DNA from 3 places in the Variovorax sp. VaC1 genome. Region 3 is predicted to be linked to each of the others. Evidence: predicted binding sites of a transcription regulator. Region 3 holds the regulator's gene; each other region holds the start of a gene.
The links. Region 3 encodes LexA, which represses DNA repair genes until DNA is damaged. Its sites were predicted from a motif close to ACTGTATNNNNATACAGT; they were not measured.
Positions count from the first base shown of each region.

Region 1 (7,233 bases), on a different contig from region 3:
TGTATTCGTCGCTGCCGGGGCGCCGGTCGAAGCCGATCCAGGTGCCGCAGCCGACGACCGGCAAGGCTTCCTGCGTGGAGGGGATGGGGCGGGTGTTCATGCGGGGCCTGTCGTTCTGGGATGGCGCCGCCGCGAACGCGGGGAGCGCGGCGCCGGCGCACAGGGCGGCACCCAGGCGCAGCAACTCGGCGCGGGTGAGGGAGGCATCGTTCGGTGGCGGCGGCATCGGGACGCCAGTATCCGGCGGGAAGGCGCAGCGAGGGGCCATGACGCGAGGCCGCCCCTGTGCTCCAATCCGCCTTTCTCCCGCTTTGTCTCGCTTCATATTCATCATGGGAATGCCACTCTCGCTCCTTCGCATGGCCTCGCTGGACCTCGTGCGGGGCTTTGTCGCGGTGGGCCGGCGCATGAGCATTTCGCTGGCGGCGCAAGACCTGTGCCTCACGCAGTCGGCGGTCAGCAAGCAGATCCATGCATTGGAAGAGCAACTGGGCGTGAAGCTGCTGGTGCGCGGCCATCGCTCGATCTCTTTCACCGCCGAGGGCGAGCGGCTCTTTCGCAGCGCCGATGGTGCCGTGCAGCAGTTGCAGGACGTGATGGGTGGCATCCGTCAGGCTGGCGAGCAGCGCCCGGTGACGCTCAGCGCCAGCATCGGCATGACCGGGCTCTGGCTGCTGCCGCGGCTGGCCCATGTGCAGAAGCTGCATCCGGGCGTGGACGTGCGCGTTTCGTCCAACAACCGGCTGGCCGACCTGCGCAACGAGGGCATCGACCTGGCCATCCGCTACACCACGCCCGCGCTGGCACCGGCCGGCGCGTTGCGGCTCTTCGGCGAAACGGTGGCGCCCGTGGCGCACCCTTCGCTGGGCCTGAAGTCGCTGCGTTCGGCCGGGGCCGTGTCGGGCCTGTGCCTGCTGGCATTCGAAGATCCGCAGCACCCGTGGCTGCAATGGAGCGACTGGCTGGCCTCGGTGGGCTGGGCCGACGCGAAGCCGCAGGCCGTGCTGCACTTCAACCAGTACGACCAGCTGATCCAGGCGGCGCTGGCCGGGCAGGGCGTGGCGCTGGGGCGGCTCGAGCTGATCCAGCCGTTGCTCGATGAAAAGCGCCTCGTGCGCGTGGCCGCGCCGGAGCCGGTTCAGTCATCGGGGCATGCCTATTGGCTGATCCAGGCCGAGGACGCGCCGCGCGAAGAAGTGCGCCACGTGGCCGCGTGGCTGGCGGCCGAGGCGCGGCAACAGCAGTCAGGCGGCGCCTGAGCCTGCTGCCGCTTGGCAGAACGCCAGCGCTTCGTCGAGGCGGTCGTTGCCCCAGAACATTTCGTCGCCGGCAAGGAAGGTCGGCGCGCCGAAGATGCCTTTCTCGGTAGCGGTTTCGGTCTGGCGCCGCAGCCGCAGCTTGTTGGCGTCGGAGATGGCCTCTTCGATGATCCGGTGCGCCGGCAGGCCGAGGTCGGCCAGCAGGTCGTGCATGGCCTGGGGCGAATCGATGTCGCGGTCTTCGGCGAAGTTCATCGCCATCGTGCGGCGGCAGAACTCGCCCATCCACGGTTGCGTGGCGCCCACCAAAGCGATGCGCAGCGGCAGCACGGCCGGGCGCGGAAAGCGGGTTGGCTGCCGCCATGGCAGGCCGTACTTGCGGCACTGGCGGGCCATGTCTTTCCACGTGTAGTCGCCTTTCTCTTTCTGCAGCACGAAGGGCGACGACTCCCAGCCGAACGAGCGAAAGATCGGCCCGAGCAGAAAGGGCTGCCAGCGGATGCCTACGCCATGGCGCGCCGCTTCTTCCTCGATGCGCATGACGCTCAGGTAGCTGTAGTTGCTGCCGAAGTCGAACCAGAAATCGAGCGTGGGGCGTGTGGGCGAAGTCATTCGAACACCACCAGGCAGCGGGCTTCGATGCTTTCGCGCAGCGGCGCGTCGGCGGGCGCATCGGGGTGGTCGAAGGCCGCATGCGGCGTGTAGCGCGACACGCCGCTCAACTGCGAGTCGTACTGCTTGAAGACCAGCGCCTCGTGCCGGTCCATCGCCGAAAAATACGACCAGCGGTGCGAGGGCGAATGGGTCGCCAGGTAGATCTCGCCGGTGCGGCGCGGGTAGCGCACTTCGGCGCTGACCAGGTCCTTCGCCATCACCGAGCGCGCGTCGCACACGGCCAATGGCGTGTCGAGCACCGGGCCCCTGATCGAGCGCCAGACGTTGACGATGCAGTAGCGCCGCACGGCCGCGGCCTCATCGGGGTCGGCCAGCACCATGGCCAGCCGGCGGCGGCCGGATTCCTCGGTGTAGTCGTTGTGGATGCGGCCGTTGGCAGCAGCCTTGCCGTCGCTCGCGCGGCGGCCGAAGCTCAAGGCGGCGCGATCGGCTTCGCGGCGGCGCACCAGGTGGTCGAACACGTAGGCCCGGGTGCCGCCCGTCACTTGCAGCGCCAGTTCGGCGACCTCGCGGTGGTAGATGGCCGTGACCTCGGCATCGTCGAGAAAGTCGGCCACGGCCGTGGGTGCATCGCGCAGCACGAAGCCTTCGCGCTCGATGTCGGTGGGGGCCGCGGCGGCGCGTGCGTCCGAGATCGGCATGGGGCGCAGCTCGTAGCTGCCGCTTTCCCAGGGCGTGTCGGGTGGCGGCTGGAAGGTGTAGCTGAACGGGCGCAGCGCGGAAGGCTGCAGGTAGTTCAGGCCGGCGGTGACGGTGGCGGTGGGGTGGTTCATGCGGGGCTCCTTTGCCTGGCATTGGAGCGAAAGCACGGCCCCGGCTCAAACGACTTCTGCTCGCCTTGGCATGAGCCATGGGAATATGAAAAAGCCAACCCGGAAGAAAAGCCTCTTCCTTCTTGCGACCCATGAAATACTGTATAAAAATACAGTTAACAGTTCAATCATGGGCCTCCCTTTCCTCGACTCCTTTTCCGCTGCCGCAGGCCGTGGCGTCTGGCACGCCGACGAGCTTGGCCTGGCCGATGCGCAGGTCACTGCCACCGGCCATGCCGCGCTCGACGCGCAATTGCCGGGCGGCGGCTGGCCGGTCGGCGCCATGACGGAGCTGCTGCAGGCCTCGCCCGAGGCCCACGTCTGGCGGCTGCTGCTGCCCGCGTTGGCGCAGGCGGTGGAAACGCGCGGCGGCCCGGTCGTGCTGATCGGTGCGCCTTACGAGCCTTGCGGCCCTTCGCTCGCGGCGCAGGGCCTGCCGGTGGAAGCCCTGATGTGGGTCCGCAGCGATGCAGCCCCCGCGCGCCTGTGGGCCTGCGAGCAGGCGCTGCGCTGCGCCGACGTGGCCGCCGTCGTGGCTTGGCTGCCGCAGGCGCGCGTGGCCGAGTTGCGGCGGCTGCAGCTGGCCGCCGCCCAGCACGAGGTGCTGCTTTTCGTGTGCCGGCCCCGGTCGGTGGCGCAGTCGGCGTCGCCTGCGCGGCTTCGCATCCAGGTCGAGCGCTGCGAGAGCGACAGCGCGCAGATCGAGCTGCACATCCTCAAGCGTCGCGGCCCGCCGCTGGCCTCGCCGGTGATGCTGCCCGCGCGCAACGAGCGCATGGCCGCGCTGCTGGCCGCCGCCCGGCTGCGGCGCAGGCTGCGCTTGCAGCAACTGGGCACGGTGCCGCCTGCCGGCGAGGCGGCATCGCAGGCCACCGTGGTCCGCATCGACGCGTGGAAAGGAGGCCCCAATGCACTGGATCGCATTGCGGTGGTCGCTTGAAGCCGACGCGCCCGACACACCTGATGCACAGCCCCTGCCCACGCCCGAGGCCCTGGGCTGGTGGGCGCTGCAGTACACGCCCCATGTCGCCTGGCAAGACGAAGCCCTGATGCTCGAGGTTTCCGCCTGCGAGCGCCTGTGGGGCGGGCGGCTGCAAATGATGCGGGGGCTGCTCGCCGCCAACCCTGTCCCTGATGCGCGCATGCTGGGCGCACAGGGCGCCACCAGCCTGATCGCGCTGGCGCGGCTGCGCCTGTTTTCGCGCGACGAAGACCGGCCGAAGAACATTCCGGAGGGCCTGCCGCTCGACACCCTGAGCGCCGCGCATGCGCACCTCGACCTGCTCGCGCGGCTCGGCTGCCGCACCTGGGGCGACGTGGCCGCCTTGCCGCGCGGCGGCCTCACGCGGCGCTTCGGCGCGGACTTGCGCGAGGCGCTCGACAAGGCCTGGGGCCTGCGCCCCGAAAGCCACACCTGGCTCACACTGCCCGACGTGTTCGAGCAGAAGCTGGAGCTGCCCGCGCTCGCCGTGACCGCGCCCGAGCTGATGTGGTCGGCCAACCGCCTGCTGATGGCGCTGCAGTTCTGGCTGCGTGCGCGCCAGCGCGGCGCGCGTGCGCTCGAGCTGCAATGGACGCTCGACCTCAAGCGCTTCAACGGCGTGAACCTGCCGCCGCACCAGCAGGTCACCGTGCGCACGGCCGAGCCCACGCAGGACATGGCGCACCTGCGCCGTCTGCTGTCCGAAAAACTGGCGCTCACCACGCTTGCCGCGCCCACGAGCTGGCTCCGGCTGCGCACCCTCGAAACCGATCCGTGGGCCGGCGCCAGCACCAGCTTTCTGCCCGAAGACAACCGCAAGGGCGACAAGCTGCACGAGATGGTCGAGCGGCTCAGCATGCGGCTCGGTGCCACGCAGGTCGTGGTGCCGTCGGCGCAGGCCGACCACCGGCCCGAGCGCAAGCAGGCATGGCGGCCCGCGCTGCAGAAAGACAAGGCGCCCGACAAGGTCCGAAAGGACGCGAAGGCCGCGGCCTCGCAGCCCGATGCGCTCTATCCGCCATGGCTGCTGCCCGAACCCCTGCTGCTGGAGATGGACGGCGAGCGGCCGTGCTACCTCGGGCCGTTGAGCAAGCTGATCGGGCCGCAGCGCGTCGAAGCCGGCTGGTGGGGCGACAAGAACGACGGCGGCCAGCCCGCGATGCGCGACTACTACGTGGCGGAAAGCCCCGAGGCCGGGCTGGTGTGGATCTTTCGCGAGCGGCCTGCCGCGCGCTTTTCTTCCGGCGAAGTGCGCTGGTACCTGCAAGGCTTCTATGCCTGATCCCAGCGGCAAGCAGATGCGGGCGCTCATGCCTGCCAAGGTGCATGTGCTGCCGCAGCGGTTCAGGCCGGTGCCGGGCTTGCCCGACTATGCCGAGCTGCACTGCCTGACGAACTTCAGCTTTCAGCGCGGCGCATCGATGCCCGAGGACATGGTGGAGCGCGCCTACCACCTGGGCTACTCGGCGCTGGCGATCACCGATGAATGCTCGGTGGCAGGCATCGTGCGTGCGCATGTCGCGTTGCGCGACCTGCCTGCGAAGCTGGATGAGTACGAACGCGAGAACCCCGACGAGCCGCCGATTCCGCGTCACCCCGATTTCCGGTTGCTGTTCGGCAGCGAGTTCCGCTTCGAGCGCTTCAAGCTCGTGGTGATCGCGAACGACACCGAGGGCTGGGGCAACCTCTGCGAGTTCATCACCGCCGCGCGCAACACAGAGTTGCCCAAGGGCGAGTACCGCGTGAGCTGGGAAGGCAGCGACGTGGCCTCGCTACAGCGCTGCCAGGTTCTTTTCGTGCCGCATCGGGCCCCCGGCCGCGCGGTGGACGTCGCCACGCTGCATGAAGACCTGATGGCCGCCAAGGCGCTTTACGGCATCAACCTCTGGCTGGCGATGGAGCTGTTCAACGAAGTCGACGACGACCTCTGGTTCGTCACGCTGATGCAGGCGGGCGAACAGGCCGGCGTTCCGCTGGTGGCGGCCGGCGATGTGCACATGCATGTGCGTGCCTGCAAGCCCTTGCATGACGTGCTGACGGCCGTGCGCGAAGGCAAGACCGTGGCCGAGTGCGGCTTTGCGCTGGAGTCGAATGCCGAGCGGCATCTGCGGCAGCGGATGCGGCTGGCCGAGCTTTATCTGCCGCAGATGCTGGCGAATACGCTGGTGGTGGCGCAGCGTTGCAGATTTGATCCAAAGGTGATCCGGGAGAACTACAAGTACCCGCTGGAGATGGTGGGCAACAATGAAACTGCCGCGCAGACGCTGGTGCGAAAGACGTGGGAGGGCGCATTGAAGATGTACCCGATCGAAAGATATTCCTCGGGAATTCCCGGAAGTGTCTGCATGCAGCTGCACAAAGAGCTGAAGCTGATCATCGACCTGGAATACGAGATGTTCTTTCTCACGGTGGAAGACATCGTGCGCTTCGCAAAATCCGAGGGCATCCTTTGCCAGGGCCGTGGCTCATCGGCCAACTCGGCGGTCTGCTACTGCCTCGGCATCACCGCGATCAACCCCGACAAGGGCACGCTGCTGTTCGAGCGCTTTCTTAGCCGTGAACGCCGCGAGCCACCTGACATCGACGTCGACTTCGAGCACCAGAAGCGCGAAAAAGTCATCCAGTACATCTACGAGAAATACGGCCGCGAGCGTGCAGCCATCGCCGCCGTCGTCATCTGCTACCGCGCGCGCAGCTCCTTGCGTGACGTGGGCAAGGCCATCGGCATCGATGAGCGGCTGATCGATGAATTTGCCAAAGACCACTACTGGTTCGACGACACCGTGCTGGGCGAACAACTGCGCCAGGCAGCCGCGCGCGTCGGCGTGGAAGAAGACGAACTCAAGCTGATGCAGTGGATCGAGCTCACGCAGAAGCTCAAGGGATTTCCGCGCCACCTGAGCCAGCACGTCGGCGGTTTCGTGCTCACGCACACCAGGCTCACGCGGCTGGTGCCGGTCGAGAAGGCATCGATGAAAGACCGCTCCGTCATCCAGTGGGAGAAAGACGACCTCGAAGCCATGGGCATGCTCAAGGTCGACGTGCTCGCGCTCGGCATGCTCAGTGCGATCCGGCGCGGGCTCGACCACATGAACCGCTGGCGGGGCTCGATGGTGCAGATGCATCACATCCCGAACGACGACCAGAAGGTGTTCGACATGATCTGCGACGCCGACACCATCGGCGTGTTCCAGATCGAGAGCAGGGCGCAGATGTCGATGCTGCCTCGCCTGAAGCCGCGTACCTACGAAGACCTGGTGATCGAGGTCGCGATCGTGCGGCCGGGGCCCATTCAGGGCGGCATGGTGCATCCGTATCTGAAGCAGCGCGAGCGGGTGGCCAAGAGGCTGCCGATCGTCTACGAGAAAGACGAGCTTCGCCCCGCACTCGAACGCACGCTGGGCATACCGATCTTCCAGGAGCAGGTGATGCAGATCGCCATGATCGCGGCCAAATTCACGGCCGACGAGGCGGACCAGTTGCGCCGCGCGATGGCGGCATGGAA
Region 1 covers NZ_JBIGLT010000001.1:837,864-845,096, forward strand. The annotation lists gene ACGLHS_RS04070 (aldo/keto reductase) at 1-226, opposite strand, end outside; gene ACGLHS_RS04075 (LysR substrate-binding domain-containing protein) at 339-1,259, shown strand; gene ACGLHS_RS04080 (2-hydroxychromene-2-carboxylate isomerase) at 1,245-1,871, opposite strand; gene ACGLHS_RS04085 (CmcJ/NvfI family oxidoreductase) at 1,868-2,707, opposite strand; gene imuA (translesion DNA synthesis-associated protein ImuA) at 2,877-3,686, shown strand; gene ACGLHS_RS04095 (Y-family DNA polymerase) at 3,655-5,010, shown strand; gene ACGLHS_RS04100 (error-prone DNA polymerase) at 5,003-7,233, shown strand, end outside.
Region 1: the regulator LexA is predicted to act here: its motif matches at 2,846-2,863, upstream of imuA (translesion DNA synthesis-associated protein ImuA).

Region 2 (7,233 bases), on a different contig from region 3:
GCGGCATGGTGCCGGGCGTGCACGACCGGCCCGCCGGTTGCCTGTTCGCGCCGCGTTGCGCCTACGTCACCGAGCGCGCCTGCCATGTACGGCCGGCGCTGCGCGAGTGGCAAGAGGCCGAGGTGCGTTGCCACTTCCCGCTCGGCGAACCGGGGCGGTTGGCGGCCATCGAGAACGACAGGCCGCGCCAGTCGGTTGCCGAGGCCGTGCAATGAGCGAAGTGACGAGCAACGTCGTGGTGGAGGCACGCAACCTCCAGCGCACTTATGAAATCCGGCGCGGGCTGTTCCGCGCGCCTTCGCAGTTGCGCGCGGTGGGCGACATCTCCTTTCGCATCGAGCGCGGCCGCACGCTGGCCGTGGTCGGCGAGTCGGGGTGCGGCAAGTCGACGCTGGCGCGGATGATCGCGCTGATCGAGAAGCCGACGGCGGGGCAGCTCACGTTGGTCGGCGCCGACGCGGTGGATCAGGCGGCGGAGCAGAAGCGCGAGCTGCGCCAGGCCGTGCAACTGGTGTTCCAGAACCCCTATGGCTCGCTCAATCCGCGCAAGAAGATCTCGGCGGTGCTCGAAGACCCGCTCGCGATCAACACCGCGCTGGGCAAGCCGGAGCGCGCCGCGAAGGCCCGCGAGATGCTCGTGCGCGTGGGCCTGCGGCCCGAGTACGCCAACCGCTATCCGCACATGTTCTCGGGCGGCCAGCGCCAGCGCATCGCGATCGCACGCGCGCTCATGTTGTCGCCGCGCCTGCTCGTGGCCGACGAGCCCGTGTCGGCGCTCGACGTGTCGATCCAGGCGCAGGTGCTGAACCTGCTGAGCGACCTGCAGGCCGAGCTGGGCCTTGCGTACCTTTTCATCTCGCACGACCTCGGCGTGGTGCGCCACATCGCGCACGACGTGCTGGTGATGTACCTGGGCCATGCGGTGGAGCAGGGGCCCAAGTCGCGCATCTTCGCGCGGCCGCTGCATCCCTACACGCAGGCGCTGCTGGCCTCGACGCCCGGCCTCAGCAGCCAGCGCATCGTGCTCAAGGGCGAGCTGCCGTCGCCGCTGAATCCGCCCTCGGGCTGTGTCTTCAGCACGCGCTGCCCGCACGTGGCGCCGCGTTGCCGCGAAGAGCGTCCGCTGCCGCGCTTGCTCGACGAGCGGCTGGTGGCCTGCCACTTTTCGGAGAAGTTCCTCGACGGTGCGGCCCCGGTCCGCGCCGATGTTCCTTCGCCCGCCATCTCGATGGCGACGAATCCCTAGCAACCTGCTTTTTCAACCGTGTCCCAAGGAGTCCACATGAAGACCCAGCCCACCGTTTCGCGCCGCTCACGAAAGCTGGCGCTTCTGGCACCGACAGCGCTTGCGGCCCTTACCCTGGCCTGTGGCGTCGTGTCTGCCAAGACGCTGGTGTATTGCGCAGAAGGCAGCCCGGAGAATTTCTATCCGGGCATGAACACCACCGGCACTTCGTTCGACGTGACCACGCAGGTCTACAACACCATCGTCGAGTTCGAGCGCGGCGGCACCAAGGTCGTGCCGGGCCTGGCCGAGAAGTGGGACATCTCGCCCGACGGCACGGTCTACACCTTCCACCTGCGCAAGGGCGTGAAGTGGCACACCACCAGCAAGAGCTTCAAGCCCACGCGCGACTTCAACGCCGACGACTTCATCTTCATGATCGAGCGGCAGTGGAAAGAGAGCGACCCCTACTTCAAGGTCACGAGCCAGAACCACTCGTACTTCAATGACATGGGCATGCCCAAGCTGCTGAAGTCGGTGGACCGCATCGACGACTACACCGTCAAGATCACGCTCAACCAGGCCGAGGCGCCGTTCCTTGCGAACCTGGCGATGCAGTACGCGGGCATCCAGTCGAAGGAATACGCCATTGCCATGCTGAAGGCCGGCACGCCCGAGAAGGTCGACCAGGACCCGATCGGCACCGGCCCGTTCTACCTCGTGCAATACCAGAAGGACGCGATCATCCGCTTCAAGGCCTTCCCGCAGTACTGGGGCGGCAAGGCCAAGATCGACGACCTCGTGTTCGCGATCACGCCCGATGCGTCGGTGCGCTGGGCCAAGCTGCAAAAGGGCGAATGCCACGTCATGCCGTACCCGAACCCGGCCGACCTCGACGCGATCCGCAAGGACCCGAACGTGCAGCTGCTGGAGCAGCCCGGCCTGAACGTGGGCTACCTGTCGTTCAACACCACGAAGAAGCCCTTCGACGACGTGCGCGTGCGCAAGGCCATCAGCATGGCGATCAACAAGAAGGCCATCATCGACGGCGTGTACCTGTCGACCGGCGTGGCCGCGAAGAACCCGATTCCGCCGAGCATGTGGTCCTACAACGACGCGGTGAAAGACGACCCGTACGACCCCGAGGCCGCCAAGAAGCTGCTGGCGCAGGCCGGCTTTCCCGATGGCTTCACCACCGACCTGTGGGCCATGCCCGTGCAGCGTCCGTACAACCCGAACGCCAAGCGCATCGCCGAGCTGATGCAGGCCGACCTGGCCAAGATCAACGTGAAGGCCGAGATCAAGAGCTTCGAGTGGGGCGAGTACCGCAAGCGCCTGCAGGCTGGCGAACACCAGATGGGCATGATGGGCTGGACCGGCGACAACGGCGACCCGGACAACTTCCTCTACACGCTGCTGGGCTGCGCCTCGGCCAAGTCGGCCAGCGGCAGCAACGTGTCGAAGTTCTGCTACCAGCCGTATGAAGACCTCGTGGTGAAGGCCAAGAGCACGACCAAGCAGGCCGACCGCGACGCGCTGTACAAGAAGGCGCAAGTCATCTTCAAGGAGCAGGCGCCGTGGTTCACCATCGCGCACGCGGTGCAGCTGAAGCCGGTGCGCAAGGAAGTGGTCGACTTCAAGCTGAGCCCCTTCGGCCGCCACACCTTCTACGGCGTGGACATGAAGTGATGGACGTGGCCGCATGAGCGGTGCCGCACCGGTCGCCATCGTGGCGGCGATGCACGAGGAACTGAGCGCGCTGCTCGCAAAGATGCCTGACGAGCAGCGCGTCCGGGTTGCCGGGCGCGACTTCTGGGTGGGGCATCTGCAAGGCCAGCCGGTGGTGGCGGTGCTGTCGCGCATCGGCAAGGTCGCGGCGGCGGTCACGGCCACGGTGCTGCTGGAGCGCTTCGGCGTGCGCGCGATCGTGTTCACCGGCGTGGCGGGCGGACTGGCGCCGGGCGTGAACGTCGGCGACGTGGTCGTGGCAACCGAGCTGCTGCAGCACGACATGGACGCCTCGCCGCTCTTTCCGAAGTACGAGATTCCGCTGATGGGCATGGCGCGCTTTCCGGCCGACGCGGCCATCGGCAACGCGCTGTCGGCAGTGGCAGCCGATGTGTTGCGCGACCCGGTGGCCTTGGTCGGCCAGCAAGCCGCCGACGAATTCAGCCTTCGGCAGCCCAGGGTGCACCGCGGCCTGCTGGTGAGCGGTGACCGCTTCGTATCGACCACGGCAGAGAGCGCGGCCTTGCAGCGCGATCTGCCCGATGCGCTCGCGGTCGAGATGGAAGGCGCGGCAATGGCGCAGGTGTGCCACGACTACGGCGTGCCTTTCGCCGCGATGCGGACGATTTCGGATCGGGCCGACGATGCCGCGCATGGCGACTTCGCGCGCTTCGTGGCGGAGGTCGCGAGCCGCTACAGCCTTGCGCTGGTGGGCACGTGGCTTGCCACGGGCGGCACCGCCGCCTGAGAAGGCGGCGTCAGTTTCGCCACTGCGCAAGCCGGCGCAGCGGGAGGTCGCGAAGCAGCGGCGGGATCGACAGCGCCAGCAGCAAGGCCGCCAGCGGAACCACGCAGATGAAGCCGACGTACTTGAAGCCGAGCGCGCCCACGGCCCCGCCGAGCACGAACATGCCGACCAGCCCTGCGGCCCTGCGCAGTCGGCCGCGATCGTGGCGCACCGCCGTCTGCGACGACGCAGTTGCGCGCCGGTTCCAGTAGAGCATCTTGCCCAGCTCGATTCCCATGTCGGTGATGTTGCCGGTCATGTGGGTCGTGCGGATGCTGCCGCCCGAGGTCTTCGACGCCACCGCGTTCTGCAGGCCCATGATGAACGACAGCAGCAGCACGGTGAGCGGCACCGCGAACGGCGTGGCCCAGGTCAGGGTGATGGCGCCCATGAGCCCGAACGGAAACATCAGCGCCGCTTCGAGCACGAGGGGCAGGGCGTAGACGCCGTGCAGGCGATGCTGCCGGCCCCAGTTAACCAGCACGGCGCAGGCCGCGGCGCCAGTCAGGAACGCGAGGATCGCGCCCAGCGCGTTCAGCAACAGCGTGACATTGCCCAGCACCATGCCGTCGGCCAGCTGCGAGGCGAAGCCGGTCATGTGCGAGGTGTACATGTGCAGCACGAGGAAGCCGCCTGCGTTGACGGCGCCCGCGTTGAACGCCAGCAGAAGGCCGAGCGCGCTGTTGGTGGACGGCGCGCGATGGCGGTTGGTGAGGAAGCGAAGTCTGCGCACGGGCTCTCCGGTGGCGCCGGCCGGCTGGCGCCTGCTGTGAGCGACTCTAGCACCCGGTATCCGGCCGCCCTCCGGCCCCCGCGCGCCGTGGCCGCGCGGCAGCGTGTGCGTTGCGTTACTTCAGCCAGCCGCGCCGGCGGAAATACCACATCGGCACCAGCGCGCTGGCTGCCATCAGTACGATGGCATAGGGGTAGCCCATGGCCCAGTCCAGCTCGGGCATGAACTTGAAGTTCATGCCGTAGATGCTCGCGATCAGCGTGGGCGGCAGCAGCGCGACGCTGGCCACCGAGAAGATCTTGATGGTCTTGTTCTGGTTGATGTTGATGAAACCGACGGTCGCATCCATCAGGAAGTTGATCTTGTCGAACAGGAACGCCGTGTGGTTGTCCAGCGATTCGATGTCGCGCAGGATCTGCCGGGCTTCTTCGAACTGCTCGGCGTTGAGCATCTTGCTGCGCATCATGAAGCTGACCGCGCGGCGCGTGTCCATCACGTTGCGGCGGATGCGGCCGTTCAAGTCTTCCTGCCGCGCGATGGCGCCGAGCACCTCGCCGGCCAGTTCGTCGCTGACGTTGCCCGACAGCACTTTCTTGCCCGCCACTTCGAGCTCGTCATAGATGTTCTCCAGCGTGTCGGCCGAGTATTCGGCGTCCGCGTCGAAGAGCTTGAGCATCACTTCCTTGGCGTCTTCGATCAGCCCCGGCGCGCGGCGTGCGCGCATGCGCAGCAGGCGGAACACGGGCACGTCTTCGTCGTGGATCGAGAACAGCACGCCGCGGCTGCGCAGGTCGGTGTTGTGCTGGTTGAGGATGAAGGCGACGCGCACCGTGCGCGGGTTCTCGTCGTCGTCGATCAAGAAGTCGGAGCGGATGTGCAGCTCGCCGTTGTCTTCTTCGTAGAAGCGGGCCGACTCCTCGATGTCCTCGTCCATCGCGTCTTCGGGGATCGAGAGGCCGTAGTACTGCTTGATCCAGCGCTTTTCTTCGAGCGTGGGCGATTCGAGGTCGACCCAGATCGGCCGGAACTTGGAGAGCTCTTCGAGGGCCTCGATCTCTTCCTGGACAAGGCGGCCGTTGGCGAGCGTAAAGATGTTGAGCATGGGCTCACTCCCGGGGATGACTGAACGATGGGCGAGGGAGGGGCGCTTTCAATTCCCGGGCCCGACGTGAGCGATCAGGCCGTCAGAAAGGGAGTTGAAAGCTGCCGAGACGGGGCGGTTTCCATGGGGGAGTCTCCATTTGCAGCGAGGCGCGATTATGTCACTGGCCATGGGGCTGCATCGAGGTCGAACTGGACGGACATACAGTAAAGTCCTGCCCATGCAGACCGCTGCGCTTCCTGTTTTTTCCGCCGCCGCAACGAGCCAGTCCGAACGCCTGGCCGCGGCGCTGGCAACGCTCAACGAGGCGCAGCGCGCGGCGGTCGAGCACGGCGTGGGCGCGGCCGTGGGCGACGACCACCGCCCGCTGCTCGTGATTGCAGGCGCCGGCTCCGGCAAGACCAGCACGCTGGCACACCGGGTGGCGCACCTGATCGCAGGGGGCGTCGATCCGCAACGCCTGCTGCTGCTGACCTTCTCGCGCCGTGCCGCGCAGGAAATGGGGCGCCGCGCGGGCCAGGTGCTGACGCAGGTGCTGGGCTTGTCCTCGGCGGTGCCGCCTGCGCTGCCATGGGCCGGCACCTTCCATGGCATCGGCGCGCGGTTGCTGCGCGAGTACGCCACGCAGATCGGCCTGGACGAAAACTTCACCATCCACGACCGGGGCGACGCCGAAGACCTGATGGGGCTGGTGCGGCACGAGCAGGGCCTGTCTTCGACGGTCAACCGCTTCCCGCGCAAGGGCACCTGCCTGTCGATCTACTCGCGCTGCGTCAACACGCGCGCGCCGCTGGCCCAGGTGCTGAAGGAGTCCTTTCCCTGGTGCGACGAATGGGAGGCCGAACTCAAGAAACTGTTCGGTGCCTACGTGGAAGCCAAGCAGCAGCAGAACGTGCTCGACTACGACGACCTGCTGCTCTACTGGGCCGAGATGGCCGCCGAGCCCGCACTGGCCGCGCAGATCGGCGCGCGCTTCGACCACGTGCTGGTCGACGAGTACCAGGACACCAACCTGCTGCAGGCGTCGATCCTGCTGGCGCTGAAGCCCGACGGGCGGGGCGTGACGGTGGTGGGGGACGACGCGCAATCGATCTATTCGTTTCGCGGCGCGACGGTGCGCAACATCCTCGACTTTCCCTCGCAGTTCACGCAGGCCGCGCGCGTGGTCACGCTGGAGCGCAACTACCGCTCGACGCAGCCGATCCTCGACGCGTCGAACCGCGTGATCGCGCATGCGGCCGAGCGGCACGCCAAGACGCTCTGGACCGACAAGCCCTCGGCCGGCAAGCCCTTGCTGGTGCTCGTGCCCGACGAGGCCGGGCAGGCGCGCTGGGTGGCCGACAAGGTGCTGGCGCATCGCGAGGGCGGGCTGGCGCTCAAGTCGCAGGCGGTGCTGTTCCGCACCTCGACGCACAGCGCGGCGCTCGAACTCGAACTGGCGCGGCGCAACATCCCGTTCGTGAAATTCGGTGGCCTCAAGTTCCTGGAGGCCTCGCATGTGAAAGACCTGCTCGCGGTGCTGCGCTTTGCGCAGAATCCGCGCGGACGCATGGCGGGCTTTCGCGTGACGCAGCTGATTCCGGGCATTGGGCCGGCCACCGGCACGCGGCTGCTCGATGCAATGGACAAGGCGGCCGACCCCGCGGCGGCCGTTAGCG
Region 2 covers NZ_JBIGLT010000007.1:135,818-143,050, reverse strand. The annotation lists gene ACGLHS_RS26210 (ABC transporter ATP-binding protein) at 1-215, shown strand, start outside; gene ACGLHS_RS26205 (dipeptide ABC transporter ATP-binding protein) at 212-1,246, shown strand; gene ACGLHS_RS26200 (ABC transporter substrate-binding protein) at 1,283-2,914, shown strand; gene ACGLHS_RS26195 (5'-methylthioadenosine/adenosylhomocysteine nucleosidase) at 2,928-3,701, shown strand; gene ACGLHS_RS26190 (YoaK family protein) at 3,712-4,473, opposite strand; gene corA (magnesium/cobalt transporter CorA) at 4,589-5,575, opposite strand; gene ACGLHS_RS26180 (ATP-dependent helicase) at 5,796-7,233, shown strand, end outside.
Region 2: the regulator LexA is predicted to act here: its motif matches at 5,766-5,783, upstream of ACGLHS_RS26180 (ATP-dependent helicase).

Region 3 (7,233 bases):
CGGCGCAAGGGCGGGCGCCAAGCCCACGAGGCGCGCCTGCTGGGCTGAATTGGTGGCAAAGCAGCCCAGGCCCCAGGGCACGAGCACCACGGCCAGCCAGGCCAGCGTGGAGGCCATCGGCCACAGCAGCAGGCTCAGCGCGATCAGCACGGTCGTGACCAGCACCATGCGCCCGGCACCGATCCGGTCGATGAAACGGCTGACCACCATGTTGCCGACCAGCCCGCAGGCGCCGAACAACGCCCACATCACGCTCAGCGTGGTGGCGTCGGCACCGAAGCCCTGCTTGAGGATCGGGCCGAAATAGCTGAAGAGCACGAACTGGCCGGCCCCTTGCAGCGCCGTGACCGAGACGATGCCCATCAACACCGGGCTGCGAAGCACGCGCGACCATGCGGCGGCGGTCAGCGCGGCCGGGCGGATGCCCTGGGGAAGGGTGAGCCAGACCGAGGCCGCGCTCACGACGCTCAGCGCCGAAATCGCCAGGAAGGCCATCCGCCAGCCCAGGTGGCCACCGATGAGCGCTCCGATGGGCAGGCCCAGCACCGAGGCCATCGACCAGCCCAGAAAGACAAAAGTCACGGCGCGTCCGCGCTGCTCGGGCGGCACGAGCATGCCGGCGCAGGCAGCGGCCTGGGGCGTGAAGATCGCGGGCGCGATCACGGTGAGCATGCGTACCGGCAGCAGGGCGGCAAAGCTCGGCATCAGCGCTGAGAGGACGTGCCCGGCGGCATACCAGAGCAGGGTGAGGGCCAGCAGCTGGCGGCGGTCCCAGCCCGCGACGGCCGCGGCCAGCAGCGGAGCGCCGATGCACATCACCGCGGCGGCGGCTGTGATCAGTTGGCCCGCAGTCGCGACGTTGACGGCAAGCGATGTGCTGATTTCATTGAGCGTGCCGGGCACGACCATCACACCCGTGCCGATCACGAAATTGCCGGCCAGCAGCGCCCAGAGGGCGCCCCGCGGCGCAGGCCGGGTCACTGAGTGACCTCAGCCTTTGGCTGCGGTATTCGCCTTGGGGCGGCCCGGCGGCTCATGAGCTCACCGGCGAACCTGCAGCGCGCCTGGATTCACGATGTTCGTGGGGTTGCCGTTGATGTAGCTCACGACGTTGTCGAAAGCCTGGCCGAAATAGCTCTCGTAGCTTTCCTGCTCGACGTAGCCGATGTGCGGCGTGCAGATGCAGTTTTCGAGGCGCAGAAGGGCGTGGCCCTGCAGCGGTGGTTCGCTTTCGAACACGTCGATGGCCGCCAGCCCAGGGCGTCCACGGTTGAGCGCGGCCAGCAGGGCGTCGGCCTCGACCAGTTCGGCACGCGAGGTGTTGACGAACAGTGCCGTCGGCTTCATGCGCGAGAGGTCTTCCAGCGTGACGAGGCCGTGGGTTTCTTCGTTGAGCCGCAGGTGCACCGAGAGCACGTCGGCCTGGGCAAAGAACTCGTGGCGGTTCTGTGCCACCTGGAAGCCGTCGGATCGCGCCTTGGCGCAGCTCGCTTCGCGACCCCAGATCACGACCTGCATGCCAAAAGCCTGGCCGTAGCGCGCGACCAGTTGGCCGATGCGGCCATAGCCCCAGATGCAGAGCGTCTTGCCCTTGAGCACCGAGCCGAGCCCGAAGTTGGGAGGCATCGAGGCCGACTTGAGCCCCGATTGCTGCCACGCACCGTGCTTGAGGTTGCTGATGTACTGCGGCAGCCGGCGCATGGCGGCCATGATCAGCGCCCATGTGAGCTCGGCAGGTGCCTGCGGAGAGCCGGTGCCTTCGGCCACCGCCACGCCACGCTCGGTACAGGCCGTGACGTCGATGTGGCCACCGACCCGTCCCGTCTGCGAAATGAGCTTGAGCTTGGGCAGCTTCTCGATGAGCTGGCGCGAGATCTGCGTGCGCTCGCGGATCAGCACGATCACATCGGCGTCCTTGAGGCGAACCGACAGTTGCCCGATGCCCTTCACCGTGTTGGTATAGACCTTGGCCGCGTACGCGTCCAGCTTGGCGGCGCAGCGCAATTTGCGCACGGCGTCCTGGTAATCGTCGAGGATCACAATGTTCATGGCGTGCCATTGTGCCTCGCAGCATTGGGATGTCTCCGCCGTGAACGTTTGGATACCCACCCCTGAAGGCGTTCTCAGGGGCGTCGAGGCTCAGTGCAGGTGTGCGGAACGAGGTGCCGGGACCATGCTTTCCGCAGCCTCGAGCGCCGCAAGGCGGTCGAGTTCAGCGCACACATCGGCCATCCGGCCCGAGATCACGACACGGTTGTTGGCGCGTTGCTGGCCGTGCCCATCGATCAGGCGAACCACACGCAGCGGTCGTGCCGGTGCGCTTGCTTGCGTCGTGGACGCAGAGGCATTGCCCGAGCGGGTGGTGCAGGCGGGACGGACCGCAACGTAACGCAGCCCGGCGGAAGTCTCGGCGTGGTCGAGCTTGTCGAGCCGGTGAGGGCGGCGGGCCGGGATCAGCCGGCTGGCGAGCGATTGCAGCGGCATCCAGAAATCAGCGATAGCGAGGAGGGCGATTCCCATGTGAACTCCAAAAAAGTATGAGGTTGAACACAGGCAGGATTTCTTGAATCGGCCGCGACAGGGTGATGGCGACTCTGCGCCATACGCCCGCCACCTGTTGCGGCCGGATGGGGTGCTGCTACAAGCAGGCCGTGGGGCCTACATCAGCATGGTGTTGCGGATGAGGCCGACCGCCAGGCCCTCGATTTCGAAGGGCTCGCCGGGCTGGACGATGATGGTCGGGTAGTCGGGGTTTTCGGCGTGCAGCTCGATCACCTGCTTGTTGCGCTTCAGGCGCTTGACCGTGACTTCGTCACCCAGGCGAGCGACCACGATTTGGCCGTTGCGTGCTTCCTTGGTGGCTTGCACGGCGAGCAGGTCGCCGTCCATGATGCCGGCGTCGCGCATCGACATGCCGCGCACTTTCAGCAGGTAGTCGGGCTGGCGCTGGAACAGCGTGTTCTCGACGTAGTAGGTTTGGTCGACGTGTTCTTGCGCCAGGATGGGCGAGCCGGCTGCGACGCGACCGATGAGCGGCAGCGCCAGTTGCGCCATGCCGGGCAGCGAGAGCGAGAACTGGCCGCCTTCGCGGTGGCGCGTTTCGTTGAGCGAACGCAGCGCATCACCCTTGAGGCGGATGCCGCGCGAGGTGCCGCTGACGAGTTCGATGACGCCCTTGCGGGCCAGCGCCTGCAGGTGCTCTTCGGCGGCGTTGGCCGACTTGAACCCCAGCTCATTGGCGATTTCGGCGCGCGTTGGCGGCGCTCCGGTGCGAGCGATGGCGCTCTGGATCAAGTCCAGGATCTGCTGCTGGCGGGCTGTAAGCTTCACGGCGAACTGCATATGTGGTTCCTTGCGGCACTGGCTATTTATCCAGTGCCTGTATTTTTAACCAGTTTTTAGAAGTTGACAAGCCATGGCCAATGCCCCTTTGCCCGAGTTGCGTCGCGTGGTGGTCCTGGGCACCGGCGGAACCATTGCCGGACGGGCTGCCAGCAGTGAAGACAACATCGGCTACACCGCCGGGCAGGTGGGTGTGTCCGACCTGTTGGGAGGCATCGAAGCGCCGGAAGGCGTGACGCTGGTGGCGGAGCAGGTGGCACAGGTTGACAGCAAGGACATGTCGTTCGACATCTGGCAGAAGCTCGCGCAACGCTGTGTGCATTGGCTGGCACAGCCCGATGTGGTGGGCTTGGTGATCACGCATGGCACCGACACGCTGGAGGAGACAGCGTTCTTCCTGCATTCGGTGCTCGCACCGACCAAGCCTGTGGTGTTGACCTGCGCGATGCGTCCCGCCACTGCGCTGGCCCCCGACGGGCCGCAGAACCTGCGCGACGCGATGGCGGTGGCGGCCGCGGACGGTGCCTACGGCGTGACGGTGGTTTGCGCGGGCACGATCCACAGTGGCGTGGACATTCAGAAGGTGCACACCTACCGGCTGGATGCCTTTGCATCGGGCGATGCGGGGCCGATCGGCTATGTGGAAGAGGGAGCGGTGCGCCGCGTCAGGGCATGGCCGGAGCGAGCGGCGAAGGCCTCGAAAGCCCTGGAGGTGCTCACGGCCCAATGGCCGCGTGTCGAGATTGTCATGAGCCATGCCGGCGCAAGCGGCGCGATCGTCGACGCACTGCTGCTGGCGGGGGGCGCAGAGCCTGTACGTGGATTGATTCTGGCCGCGACCGGCAACGGCACGCTGCACCATGCGCTGGAGACGGCGGCACTCAAGGCGCAAGACGAAGGGGTTGCCGTGCTGCGCGCCACGCGCTGCGCCAACGGGCGCATCCTGCCAAGGCCGGACGACCGGCTGCGCGATGCGGGCGCGCTCACCCCAGTCAAGGCGCGCGTCGCGCTGATGCTGGAATTGCTCGGCGTGTGAAGTAGCCGCCCCGGTGAAGGGCGGCTGCGTGAATCAGTTGCTCAACGCCGCGAGTGCGCGTTGCGTGATTTCGTCGACCGTGCCCACGCCCTTGATGGCGCGGTACTTCGGCGCGGCGGCCGGATCGGTTTTAGCCCAGGCCGAGTAGTAGTCGACCAGGGGACGCGTTTGCTGGCTGTAGACGTCGAGCCGCTTGCGTACGGTTTCTTCCTTGTCGTCCTCGCGCTGGATCAGCTCTTCGCCGGTCACGTCGTCCTTGCCCTCGACCTTGGGCGGATTGAACTTGACGTGGTAGGTGCGGCCCGAAGCAGGGTGCGAGCGGCGACCGCTCATGCGCTCGATGATGTCGCCGAAGGGCACGTCGATTTCAAGCACGTAGTCGAGCTTGACGCCTGCTGCCTTCATGGCATCGGCCTGGGGAATGGTGCGCGGGAAACCGTCGAACAGGAAGCCGCCGGCACAGTCTGCCTGCGCGATGCGTTCCTTCACGAGATTGATGATCAGGTCGTCGCTGACCAGGGCGCCGGCGTCCATGACGGCCTTGGCTTGAAGCCCCAGCGGCGTGCCGGCCTTGACGGCGGCGCGCAGCATGTCGCCGGTCGAGATTTGAGGGATGCTGTATTTCTGGCAGATGAAGGCCGCTTGCGTGCCTTTGCCCGCTCCGGGCGCGCCCAGCAAAATTAGTCTCATGGTGTCCTCGGACGGTTCTTAGATTTTGTGTCGCGCCAAGCGTCGGCCCCATGGCTGGGCAAGGCGGAGTTGCGTCGAGGATAGCACGCGTCCCGATGGGGATTTTCCCGCGTCTTCACTCGGGCGACACCCTGCCTCAGGGCTTGGGTTGCGCCGCAAAGACCGCGCGCACGCGTGCCAGGTCTCCGGGGGTATCGATGCCGGGTCCGGGCGCGACGTCGCTCACATGCACGGCGATGCGATGCCCGTGCCACAGCGCACGCAGCTGTTCGAGTGCTTCTGTCGCCTCGACGGGCGACGGCGGCAAGGACGGAAATTTGCGCACGAAGCCCGCGCGATAGCCGTAAATCCCGATGTGGCGCAGGGGCGCCGGCGAAGGCAGCACGGTTGGTGCCGCACCCTGGCTGGAGCCGTCGCGCCACCATGGGATCGGTGCACGACTGAAGTAGAGGGCGTGGCCCTGCGCATCGAGAACGGCCTTCACCACGTTCGGGTTCATGAAGTCGTCGACCGAATCGATCTCGTGGGCCGCGGTGCTCATGGCGGCCTGCGGATGCGCCGCCAGTTCCGACGCCACGGCGTCGATCAGCGCAGGGTCGATCAGCGGTTCGTCGCCTTGCACGTTGACGACGATGTCGTCGCCGTCAAGGCCCAGTTGTTCGCAGGCTTCGGCCAGCCGGTCGGTGCCGCTGGGGTGGTCCTGGCGCGTCAGGATGGCTTCGACGCCATGTGCCTTGCACGCTGAGATGATGGATGGGTCGTCTCCGGCGACGACCACGCGCACCGCACCCGATTCGCTGGCGCGCTGGGCAACGCGCACCACCATGGGCACGCCGGCGATGTCGGCAAGGGGTTTGTTGGGCAGCCGTGTCGACGCCAGGCGCGCCGGCACGAGAACGGTGAAGCTCACAGCCCCAGCTCGTCGTCGGACAGCGTGCGGGCTTCGTTCTCGAGCAGCACCGGGATGCCGTCGCGCACTGGATAGGCCAGGCGCGCGCTGCGCGAGCAGAGCTCCTGCTTCTCCGGGTTCCAGGTCAGCGGGCCCTTGGTGACGGGGCAGACGAGCAGTTCAAGCAGCTTGGTATCCATCGAGCGATGATAGCTTTGCGTCGAGCGCGGTGAAGAATTCGGAAGAGGGTGCGAAGTGCAGCGGAACGGCCAATGCGTCGGGTGCCTGCCGCCACAGCTTGACCGCATCTTTTTCCGTGCAGACGAGGGTGTACGCGGTGCCGGAGGGGCGCTGCCAGCCATCGAAATTGTCGTGGTCGGGCAGGGCGATGGTCTCCGCGAGCGTGAGGCCGCGCGCTCGCAGCATCTCGAAGAACGCCTCGGGCTGCGCAATGGCTGCTAGCGCGATCACTGGCTTGCTCGCCAGGGCCTCCAGGGGAATGCGCTTTCCATCACGGGTCACGGCCTCGGCCGCAAGGCTGCGGCTGGCGGTGTAGCCGTCGGCGAAGGCGGGGCGTTCGCCACTGTGCAGGATCAGGTCGCAGCGGCGCGGCCAGGCTTCGCGCAACGGGCCGGCGGGCAGTCGCCAGCCATTGCCGATGCCGCGATCGTCGAACACGCAGATCTCGATGTCGCGCCCCAGGGCGAGATGCTGAAGGCCGTCGTCGCTGACGATGACCTGCGTCGCCGGATACTGGGCCAGCAGCGCGCGTGCAGCTTCGACGCGTCGCCGGGCAACGAACACGGGTGCATTGGTTGCATGGCGGATCAGCGCGGGTTCGTCGCCGACATCGCGCGGATCGCTGTCATCGCGTACCTCGCGGCAGTCGTCGGTCTGGCGCCCGTAGCCGCGCGACACCACACCCACGCGTACACCCCGAGCCTGAAGGTGCCGCACGACCGCCATCACGACCGGTGTCTTGCCCGCGCCGCCCGCGATCACGTTGCCCACGACGATCACGGGCACCAAGACCCGTTCGGTCCGAAGCAATCCCAGGCGATAGAGCCACCCCCGCAGCGCAAAGAGTGCGGCATAGAGCAGCGACAACGGCCACAACAGGCAGGCAAGCAGACCGCGATGCAGCCAGGCGTCTTGCAGCCGCGAGGCCGAAGGGCCGGTGTTGCTGTTGCGGTCTTCCGAAGGCACTCAGTGCCCGGCTTGCGCCGTCGACTGGGCAGCGAAGGTGATCTGCATCAGGCCGGCACGCCGGGCCGCT
Region 3 covers NZ_JBIGLT010000003.1:435,655-442,887, forward strand. The annotation lists gene ACGLHS_RS14155 (MFS transporter) at 1-981, opposite strand, end outside; gene ACGLHS_RS14160 (D-2-hydroxyacid dehydrogenase family protein) at 1,042-2,049, opposite strand; gene ACGLHS_RS14165 (hypothetical protein) at 2,140-2,520, opposite strand; gene lexA (transcriptional repressor LexA) at 2,659-3,342, opposite strand; gene ACGLHS_RS14175 (asparaginase) at 3,416-4,378, shown strand; gene adk (adenylate kinase) at 4,412-5,068, opposite strand; gene kdsB (3-deoxy-manno-octulosonate cytidylyltransferase) at 5,205-5,978, opposite strand; gene ACGLHS_RS14190 (Trm112 family protein) at 5,975-6,157, opposite strand; gene lpxK (tetraacyldisaccharide 4'-kinase) at 6,138-7,163, opposite strand; gene ACGLHS_RS14200 (ExbD/TolR family protein) at 7,164-7,233, opposite strand, start outside.